Regions from separate parts of the Paenibacillus sp. FSL L8-0494 genome, predicted to be linked through region 2. Evidence: a T-box and tRNA genes for the amino acid it is inferred to sense, from the RefSeq annotation. Region 2 holds a T-box; the other holds one or more tRNA genes.
What was found. The T-box of region 2 lies ahead of trpS (tryptophan--tRNA ligase). A T-box ahead of a tRNA ligase gene usually reads a tRNA of that ligase, here a tRNA-Trp.

Region 1 (4,400 bases), 3.0 Mb from region 2:
GAATGTAGCCGACCAAGAAAGCATTAATCCCCGGAATATCCATACCGCCCACAAACCCAATCACATTCTCAGGGGTAGCATTCGGCATATCCGATTGTGTAGCTAATGCTGCTACGGCACCTGCCAAGAAAGATACTTCATTTGTCGCATAAGACATGTTGTACATGTTATCTGGTGCTTCATCGATGTCGGTATCATAATTAATGAATTTTTTGTCTGGATACAATTCTGCCGTTGCATTAAACATCTCTGTAATTTCAGAACCGCCAGAAATAATTACATCCCAATCCTCGGAAGCGATATCGTTAAATGTAGGCTCCCATTTCGTTTTATCAACGCCCATTTCAACAACCTTTGTTACTGCACCTAGTTCATTCTTAACCTTTTGCAAGCCGTTATTAGCGGAATCAAAAAATGATTTATCCCCAAGTGTCCCCGGAATCAGCAATACAACCTTGAGTTTATCCCCTGAACCTGTTTCTCCACCCTCAGCAGCGTTTGATCCAGTATTCGCAGAAGAACCGTTATTGGACGTGTTATTCCCACATGCTGTGACCAGAACCATCACCATTAATAACAACAAAGAAAGAACTTTTTTATTCATTACTCTATTCCACCCCTAATTTTAGTTGGTTAGTAATCCGGCAGAATCCCCATCTTCACCCATTGTATAATTCACGGTTCAAATGGAAATTCTCTTTTTTCCAAATAAAGTATCATTAAAAGTAATAAATTTAACGTTTAGGCTCAAAAATAGCAATAAAAATACCATTATTATTAATAATCCGCTTTATTTCCGAACGAGATGGCCAGTCAGGTTGCGAACTTTCGGATTTATTGATACGATCATAACAAATATTATTAAAAATAATTATATGATTTCGGTCATAGTTTTGTACGATTCGGCTAAAACATAAGTATTGGAGGATCATCATGGATCGTGTTCTATATATTGTAAGTGCCACACATGAGCTAAATACTTATATCCCTCCACACCAGCATGAATGCTACGAACTAGTCTATTATTTACAGGGGGTAGGGACAACCAATGTTGGCCCCCGAAGTTACCATTTTCGCTCCTCTTCTTTCGCGCTTGTGCCACCCAATCATAAACATGACGAGCACCACCGTGAGGATGCAAATGTATTATTTGTAGGCTTCCACTCGGAACACCCTAATATGAGTAATCTGCTCGGCGTATATGAAGATGATAAAGATAAGACCGTTCTTCAAATCCTGCTGCGAATGAAAGCAGAGTTTACACGCAAGCAAGACGGATTCTCTGAGCTTCTAAACCTACAAATGAGCGAGATTACCGTCCATCTTATGAGGCTTCTTAGTGCCTCTGGATATCAATCCCCAACAGAAGACCGAGTACAATATGTCCTTAATTATATGAATGAGCATTATCGCCATAAATTGTCCGTCGAAACACTATCAGAAATGTCCGGATATAGCTACGATCGTTTTCGCCATCTATTTAAAGAACGGTTCGGGTCTTCACCCCTGCGGTATTTGCTGTTAAAACGCCTGGATTATGCAAAATCTCTATTACGTCATACTCAGATGCAAATCTCTGAAGTATCTGCTGCTGCAGGTTTTGTGAACGATGCCCAATTCTGCAATATGTTTAAACGAGAAATAGGTCATACCCCGCGAGCATTCCGCATTAATAATCAATCAGGTTAATCACTAATCAGATTAAAAAAAGCCGTTGAAATAGAGAAACTCCTCTATTCAACGGCTTAATCCTGTAAAACTAAGAACATAAAGAAAAAAGGTTAGTAAGATTGCTTATAAAAGCATTCTTACTAACCTTTTTAAGATACCGGCGAGAGGACTCGAACCTCCACGGTTTCCCACTCGATTTTGAGTCGAGCGCGTCTGCCATTCCGCCACGCCGGCACATATGAACTAAATGGAGGCGCCACCCAGATTTGAACTGGGGATAAAGCTTTTGCAGAGCTTTGCCTTACCACTTGGCTATGGCGCCATGTAAATTTTGGAGCGGACGACGGGAATCGAACCCGCGACCCTCGCCTTGGCAAGGCGATGCTCTACCGCTGAGCCACGTCCGCATAAAATGGCTGGGGATATAGGATTCGAACCTATGAGTGACGGAGTCAAAGTCCGTTGCCTTACCGCTTGGCTAATCCCCAATAACATTTTAAAGTAAAATGGGGCGACTGATGGGTCTCGAACCCACGAATGCCGGAACCACAATCCGGTGCGTTAACCCCTTCGCCACAGTCGCCATATTAAGTTGATATTGTTGCCATTATTCATTTTAAAGAAAATGGGGCGGCCGATGGGTCTCGAACCCACGAATGCCGGAACCACAATCCGGTGCGTTAACCCCTTCGCCACGGCCGCCATATTAAACTTTAGAAAGAACTTGGCAGGGGCAGCAGGAATTGAACCCACACCAACGGTTTTGGAGACCGTTGTTCTACCTTTAAACTATGCCCCTAAAAACTGGTGGAGGATGATGGATTCGAACCACCGAACACTTACGTGAGCAGATTTACAGTCTGATGCGTTTGGCCACTTCGCTAATCCTCCAAGGATGGTGCCGGCGAGAGGACTTGAACCCCCAACCTACTGATTACAAGTCAGTTGCTCTACCAATTGAGCTACACCGGCATGGCACTCATTCTTTTGTGATGATAAATGGTGGCTCGGGACGGAATCGAACCGCCGACACGAGGATTTTCAGTCCTCTGCTCTACCGACTGAGCTACCGAGCCATGATGAAAATGGCGGAACCGACGGGATTCGAACCCGCGATCTCCTGCGTGACAGGCAGGCATGTTAGGCCAACTACACCACGGTTCCAAAAGATATAATTGCTTAAGTTAATTGGTTGCGGGGGCAGGATTTGAACCTGCGGCCTTCGGGTTATGAGCCCGACGAGCTACCGGGCTGCTCCACCCCGCGCCAGTAAAATATGTTATGGTGGAGGCTGAGGGGATCGAACCCCCGACCCTCTGCTTGTAAGGCAGATGCTCTCCCAGCTGAGCTAAGCCTCCATAAACAACAATTGTTATTGTACCAAAGTCCACTAGGATAAATCAAGTGAAAATTTGGTGACCCGTATGGGATTCGAACCCATGTTACCTCCGTGAAAGGGAGGTGTCTTAACCCCTTGACCAACGGGCCATACTAATTAAAAATTTGTGGCGGAGAGAGAGGGATTCGAACCCTCGAGACGCTTGTGGCGCCTACACGATTTCCAATCGTGCTCCTTCGGCCAAACTCGGACACCTCTCCATATGGCTCCCCGAACAGGACTCGAACCTGTGACAACTCGATTAACAGTCGAGTGCTCTACCAACTGAGCTATCAGGGAATATTCATACCAGGCTTAATCGCCTGAAAACTGAATCCGAAACGAATCTGCATTCTAAGTATAGGATAAGCCCTCGACCGATTAGTATTGGTCAGCTCCATGCATTGCTGCACTTCCACCTCCAACCTATCTACCTCGTCGTCTTCAAGGGGTCTTACTAATTGGGAAATCTCATCTTGAGGGGGGCTTCACGCTTAGATGCTTTCAGCGCTTATCCCGTCCGTACGTAGCTACCCAGCCATGCTCCTGGCGGAACAACTGGTGCACCAGCGGTACGTCCATCCCGGTCCTCTCGTACTAAGGACAGCTCCTCTCAAATTTCCTGCGCCCACGACAGATAGGGACCGAACTGTCTCACGACGTTCTGAACCCAGCTCGCGTACCGCTTTAATGGGCGAACAGCCCAACCCTTGGGACCTACTTCAGCCCCAGGATGCGATGAGCCGACATCGAGGTGCCAAACCTCCCCGTCGATGTGGACTCTTGGGGGAGATAAGCCTGTTATCCCCAGGGTAGCTTTTATCCGTTGAGCGATGGCCCTTCCATGCGGTACCACCGGATCACTAAGTCCGACTTTCGTCCCTGCTCGACTTGTAGGTCTCGCAGTCAAGCTCCCTTATGCCTTTGCACTCTGCGAATGATTTCCAACCATTCTGAGGGAACCTTGGAACGCCTCCGTTACTCTTTAGGAGGCGACCGCCCCAGTCAAACTGCCCGCCTGACACGGTCCCCGTACCCGATAAGGGTACTAGGTTAGAACCTAGATACGATCAGGGTGGTATCCCAACGGCGCCTCCACCGAAGCTTGCGCTCCGATTTCTACGGCTCCCACCTATCCTGTACAGATCGTACCCAAATTCAATATCAAGCTGCAGTAAAGCTCCATGGGGTCTTTCCGTCTTGTCGCGGGTAACCTGCATCTTCACAGGTATTAAAATTTCACCGGATCTCTCGTTGAGACAGCGCCCAAGTCGTTACGCCATTCGTGCGGGTCAGAATTTACCTGACAAGGAATTTCGCTACCTTAGGACCGTTATAGTTACGGCCGCCG
Region 2 (4,400 bases):
TGTAGAGATTCATAAGAATGATCTAGGTGTCTATACAGGGGAAATACCTGAAGTGAAGTAACTGAGAATCTAAATCGAATCGCAACTATCCTCGTTTTGCGTTAAAATAAGAAGTGAAGCTGACCGAGTGCTTATAGCAACCCTAGAGATGGAGGAAGAGAATTCATGAAAGATTTTGAAGTAATGCTGGAGAAATACGCGAACCTAGTTGTAAAAGTAGGAGTAAATGTACAGCCTGGACAAGTCCTTATGGTACATGCACCGATAGAAACCGCAGAACTTACTCGCTTGATTGTAGCGAAAGCCTATGAAGCGGGAGCTAAATATGTAATTGTTGACTGGGACGATGAAGCAACCACACGGATCCGTTATGAAAAAGCCCCAGAGGATTCTTTCGATTACTATCCACAGTGGCAGGCTGAGATGATGGAGAAATTCGCGGAAGAAAATGGTGCCATCTTACATATTAAAGTACCTGATCCGGAACTGTTTAATGGCATTGATTCTTCTAAGGTATCTAGAGCAGTCAAAGCAGCAGCTATTGCTCGCAAGAACTACTCCAAATATACTCGGAACAGCAAAATCAGCTGGTCTCTGGTCAAAGCGCCAACACGTGCTTGGGCGAACAAGGTTTTTGCCGATCTTCCTGAAGAAGAGCGGGTAGAGGCGATGTGGGAAGCTGTATTCCAGATGAATCGTGTGGGCAGCGATGATCCGGTAGCTGCTTGGAGAGAGCATATTGGTCAGTTGAAAGAAAGTCAGGATAGAATGAACGCTAAACGTTATAAAAGCCTGCATTACCGTGCTCCGGGAACGGATCTGCATGTAGAGCTTCCGGAAGGCCATTTATGGCGCGGGGGTGGCGGTGAGAATGATAAAGGTGTTTATTTTGTTGCTAATATGCCAACAGAAGAGATTTATTCCATGCCCCATCGTACTGGAGTGAATGGCACAGTTAGAAGCACGCTCCCTCTTAATTTGAATGGACGTTTAGTTGAAGGACTTTCATTCACTTTTGAAAAGGGGAAAGTCGTAGCTTATGAAGCTGAATCCGGACGCGAGCATTTAACCTCACTGCTGGCAACGGATGAAGGTGCATCTTATCTAGGAGAAGTAGCCTTAGTGCAGCATGATTCTCCAATCTCTCGCTTGAACCGCATTTTTTACAATACAGGGATTGATGAGAATGCCTCCTGCCATTTCGCGCTAGGAAGTGCTTATCCTGTAAATATTGAAGGCGGCACAAAGCTTACGAACGAAGAGCTTGTGGCTAGAGGAGCTAATGTCAGCTTAACTCATGTCGATTTTATGATCGGTTCAGCAGAGCTGGATATTGACGGAGAGCTGGCGGACGGCACGATTGAACCCGTATTCCGCAAGGGAAATTGGGTGTTGTAAGGAGAAGAAAAAAGCCGGATCTCTTCCAATGAGCTTCCGGCTTTTTTTGAGTGCCTATACTGGACATTTTTAGATTGAAAAATAGTTAAGACTCATAGCCTCACGTACTTCGGCCATTGTTTCCTGAGCAATGCTGCGGGCATGCTGTGTTCCAGAGATTAAGATTTCCTGCACAAGCTTGGGCTTAGTAGCATAATAGGAACGACTCTCTCGCATCGGTTCTATAAGCTGATCTAGAGCTGTCGAAATCAACTGTTTGCAAGCAGAACAACCCATGGTACCCCGCTCACAGCCTTCACGAATTTCGGTTACCCCCGCTGAGCGAAAAGCACCATGATAAGCAAAAATAGGACAGATATCTGGATGTCCAGGATCATTTTTATGCACACGCGCTGGATCGGTTGTGGCTTTTCTTATCTTGAAGGTGATTTCTTCCTTAGTGGAGTCCAGCTCGATGGCATTGCCAAGGCTTTTACTCATTTTAGCGTTGCCATCCGTACCCACAAGTCTCGGCGTCTCACTGATCAGCGCTTTGGGTTCCACCAGTATCGGGCTGTACAGCTCGTTGAATCTGCGGACGATTTTGCGGGTTAATTCCAGATGGGGGAGCTGGTCTTCTCCTACAGGAATGATCGTTGCTTTACAAAAAGTTATGTCAGCAGTCTGACTAACTGGATAACCTAGAAAACCGTAATACAATTCATCTAAGCTGGAATTTTTTGATTCGGCTTTAATCGTGGGATTATGCCGTAAAGAATTCACAGTAACAAACATAGAGAACAAGATGGTCAGCTCTGCGATTTCAGGGATCATCGATTGAATAAATATAGTTGTTTTCTCCGGATTTATACCCGCAGATAAATAGTCCAGTGTGATCTCATGCAGATGTTGACCCAGCAGCTGCGGACGATCAAAATGGGTCGTTAGGGCTTGAATATCCGCTAAAAACACAAAAGTTTCATATTGCTCCTGAAGGGCTACTCGGGTCTGCAAGCTGCCGGCGTAATGGCCAAGGTGAAGCTTTCCAGTCACTCGATCTCCTGTTAAGACACGTTCGTTCATCATATAAATTCCTCCTGATATTTAGCATTTGGTTACACTCGAGTCGCCACCACCAGCCATCATCCATGGCCATCACCTCCTTTAAATGACAAAAAAACCTCATCCAATAAGGACGAAGTTGTCGTGGTACCACCTTAAATGATCGTGTCACCTTACGATTCTTGGCTTTCGATCTTCTCTTACCTGTACGGAGAGGTTGAATTAATTCTCGATACAGGTCCCTTGATAACGGCGGGAACCCCGGTTTTCCCTACTGCATCCATTAAGATAGTTCGGAAAAACAACTATAAAGGCCATTCGAGCATACGCTGGTCACCGGTTCGCACCTACCACCGGCTCTCTGAAGACCATGTTCGTCTGCCTACTTACCCTTTGTCATCGTTGTTCATGATATGTGAATTATTGTAATTCTGAACAGGGGTGTTGTCAATGAGTGGAAATCGTATGGTGATTGATGAGGTATCTAGGTTTATATGATCTAGCAAAGTATACCTTAAATGTATATAATCATCAGGAATTTAGTCCAATCTATCATTGCGGATTCACAATATACTACTCTATAACCTTGAAATGGAGTGATGATAAATGGCGACAATAATAAGTTATGGGTCACAGGCAAAAATCCCGTTAGATCCGTTTACTACAGCTATAACGGTTGCAGGGATTCCTGGAGCTGGAGCGGGTCTAGCCACAGCGCAAGTAAATATTAGTCCGGCTAATCCGGCTTCTTTCTCCAGTAGAGTCGAGTTAAATGGTAGTTTTAGTCTTACTGCACTTGCTAATAGCCAATTTCTTGTTATCATCCGACGAGCTGGAGTCGATATTTATAGATCCTTTTATCGTTTTACTACTATTACTGATATTCAATTAAGTGCTCAGTGGGTTGATGGTGCTTATATTGGAGTCCACAACTATGAATTGGTAATTCAGAATGATAGCAACTTGCCTATAAATCTATTTGGACCCATATCATTCACAGCAACTGCTATTGGAGGAGAGGGCGTAATTTAAGTTATGTTCCTATGCGCCATTCAAGGGACGGGTGAATCAAAGCTTTGGACAGTTGAATCGATCTGATTCAGCTGTCCTTTTTTCATGAACGTATAATTGAAGTACAACTCTCGCAGCATAAATATCCAACCATACCCTTGATAGAGCGGTTTATTTATTTAAAATGTTATCCTCTAAAACAGCGTATTTATCGCCGAATTGCTTAATGATATGTTGTTCTCCCCAATTACATAATGCAGTCAAAATATCGCTTAAACTATCACCATATTCACTAAGCTCGTATTCTACTTTTGGTGGAACCTGATTATAAACAATTCGGTTGATGATTCCATCTGCCTCAAGCTCGCGTAGCTGCTGGGTTAACATTTTTTGAGTAATGCCGGGCATCAACTGTTTTAACTCGGAGGTGCGTTTTTTGCCATGAGTTAAATGACATAGAATTACGCATTTCCATTTCCCTCCGATGACCTCTAGTGTGGCTTCAACAGAAATATTGTATTTTTTCTTGACAGTTGTTGTTGGTGTTGTTGTCATGATAACCTCCATGGTATGGGTACTTTTTAGTACCTATGGCACTTTTAAGTGCGTACTATTGATTATGTCCAATTTAACCTATCATAACATTTTTCGTTCAATTTTTATAGAATGCTATAATTTAGAGAGCTTTGGGCAAAAAAAGTTAAACGAAACAAAAACCGTTTCTATACCTCCCCCGTCTTAATCTATGAAAGGTTGAAGAGGGGAGGCTAAGGAAGGACATGACGATGACTAATGCAGAAATGAAAAAAGTAACGATTCTTGATACTCGGAGCGAGACGGATTTTTACGATTCGATATTGGTACATAGAGAACAACTGTACAGTATTGCTTATAGTTACTTGCGGAACCGAAACGATGCGCTGGAAGCGATGCAGGAAATGACTTGCCGG

Region 1: it has a tRNA-Trp gene. The T-box ahead of trpS (tryptophan--tRNA ligase) is inferred to sense a tRNA for this amino acid. The anticodon was not compared.

What each region holds. Positions count from the first base shown of each region.
Region 1 covers NZ_JBBOPQ010000001.1:5,986,845-5,991,244, forward strand. Annotated here, with positions in the region: gene NYE35_RS26925 (BMP family ABC transporter substrate-binding protein) at 1-604, opposite strand, end outside; gene NYE35_RS26930 (AraC family transcriptional regulator) at 934-1,689, shown strand; tRNA gene NYE35_RS26935 (tRNA-Leu) at 1,827-1,905, opposite strand; tRNA gene NYE35_RS26940 (tRNA-Cys) at 1,920-1,993, opposite strand; tRNA gene NYE35_RS26945 (tRNA-Gly) at 2,004-2,078, opposite strand; tRNA gene NYE35_RS26950 (tRNA-Gln) at 2,085-2,159, opposite strand; tRNA gene NYE35_RS26955 (tRNA-His) at 2,179-2,254, opposite strand; tRNA gene NYE35_RS26960 (tRNA-His) at 2,298-2,373, opposite strand; tRNA gene NYE35_RS26965 (tRNA-Trp) at 2,397-2,470, opposite strand; tRNA gene NYE35_RS26970 (tRNA-Tyr) at 2,477-2,562, opposite strand; tRNA gene NYE35_RS26975 (tRNA-Thr) at 2,568-2,643, opposite strand; tRNA gene NYE35_RS26980 (tRNA-Phe) at 2,672-2,747, opposite strand; tRNA gene NYE35_RS26985 (tRNA-Asp) at 2,758-2,835, opposite strand; tRNA gene NYE35_RS26990 (tRNA-Met) at 2,861-2,937, opposite strand; tRNA gene NYE35_RS26995 (tRNA-Val) at 2,954-3,029, opposite strand; tRNA gene NYE35_RS27000 (tRNA-Glu) at 3,085-3,159, opposite strand; tRNA gene NYE35_RS27005 (tRNA-Ser) at 3,178-3,270, opposite strand; tRNA gene NYE35_RS27010 (tRNA-Asn) at 3,274-3,349, opposite strand; rRNA gene NYE35_RS27015 (23S ribosomal RNA) at 3,411-4,400, opposite strand, start outside.
Region 2 covers NZ_JBBOPQ010000001.1:2,968,925-2,973,324, forward strand. Annotated here, with positions in the region: gene NYE35_RS13320 (hypothetical protein) at 1-61, shown strand, start outside; gene NYE35_RS13325 (aminopeptidase) at 166-1,398, shown strand; gene trpS (tryptophan--tRNA ligase) at 1,468-2,463, opposite strand; T-box leader at 2,566-2,848, opposite strand; gene NYE35_RS13335 (hypothetical protein) at 3,046-3,471, shown strand; gene NYE35_RS13340 (winged helix-turn-helix transcriptional regulator) at 3,622-4,005, opposite strand; gene NYE35_RS13345 (sigma-70 family RNA polymerase sigma factor) at 4,230-4,400, shown strand, end outside.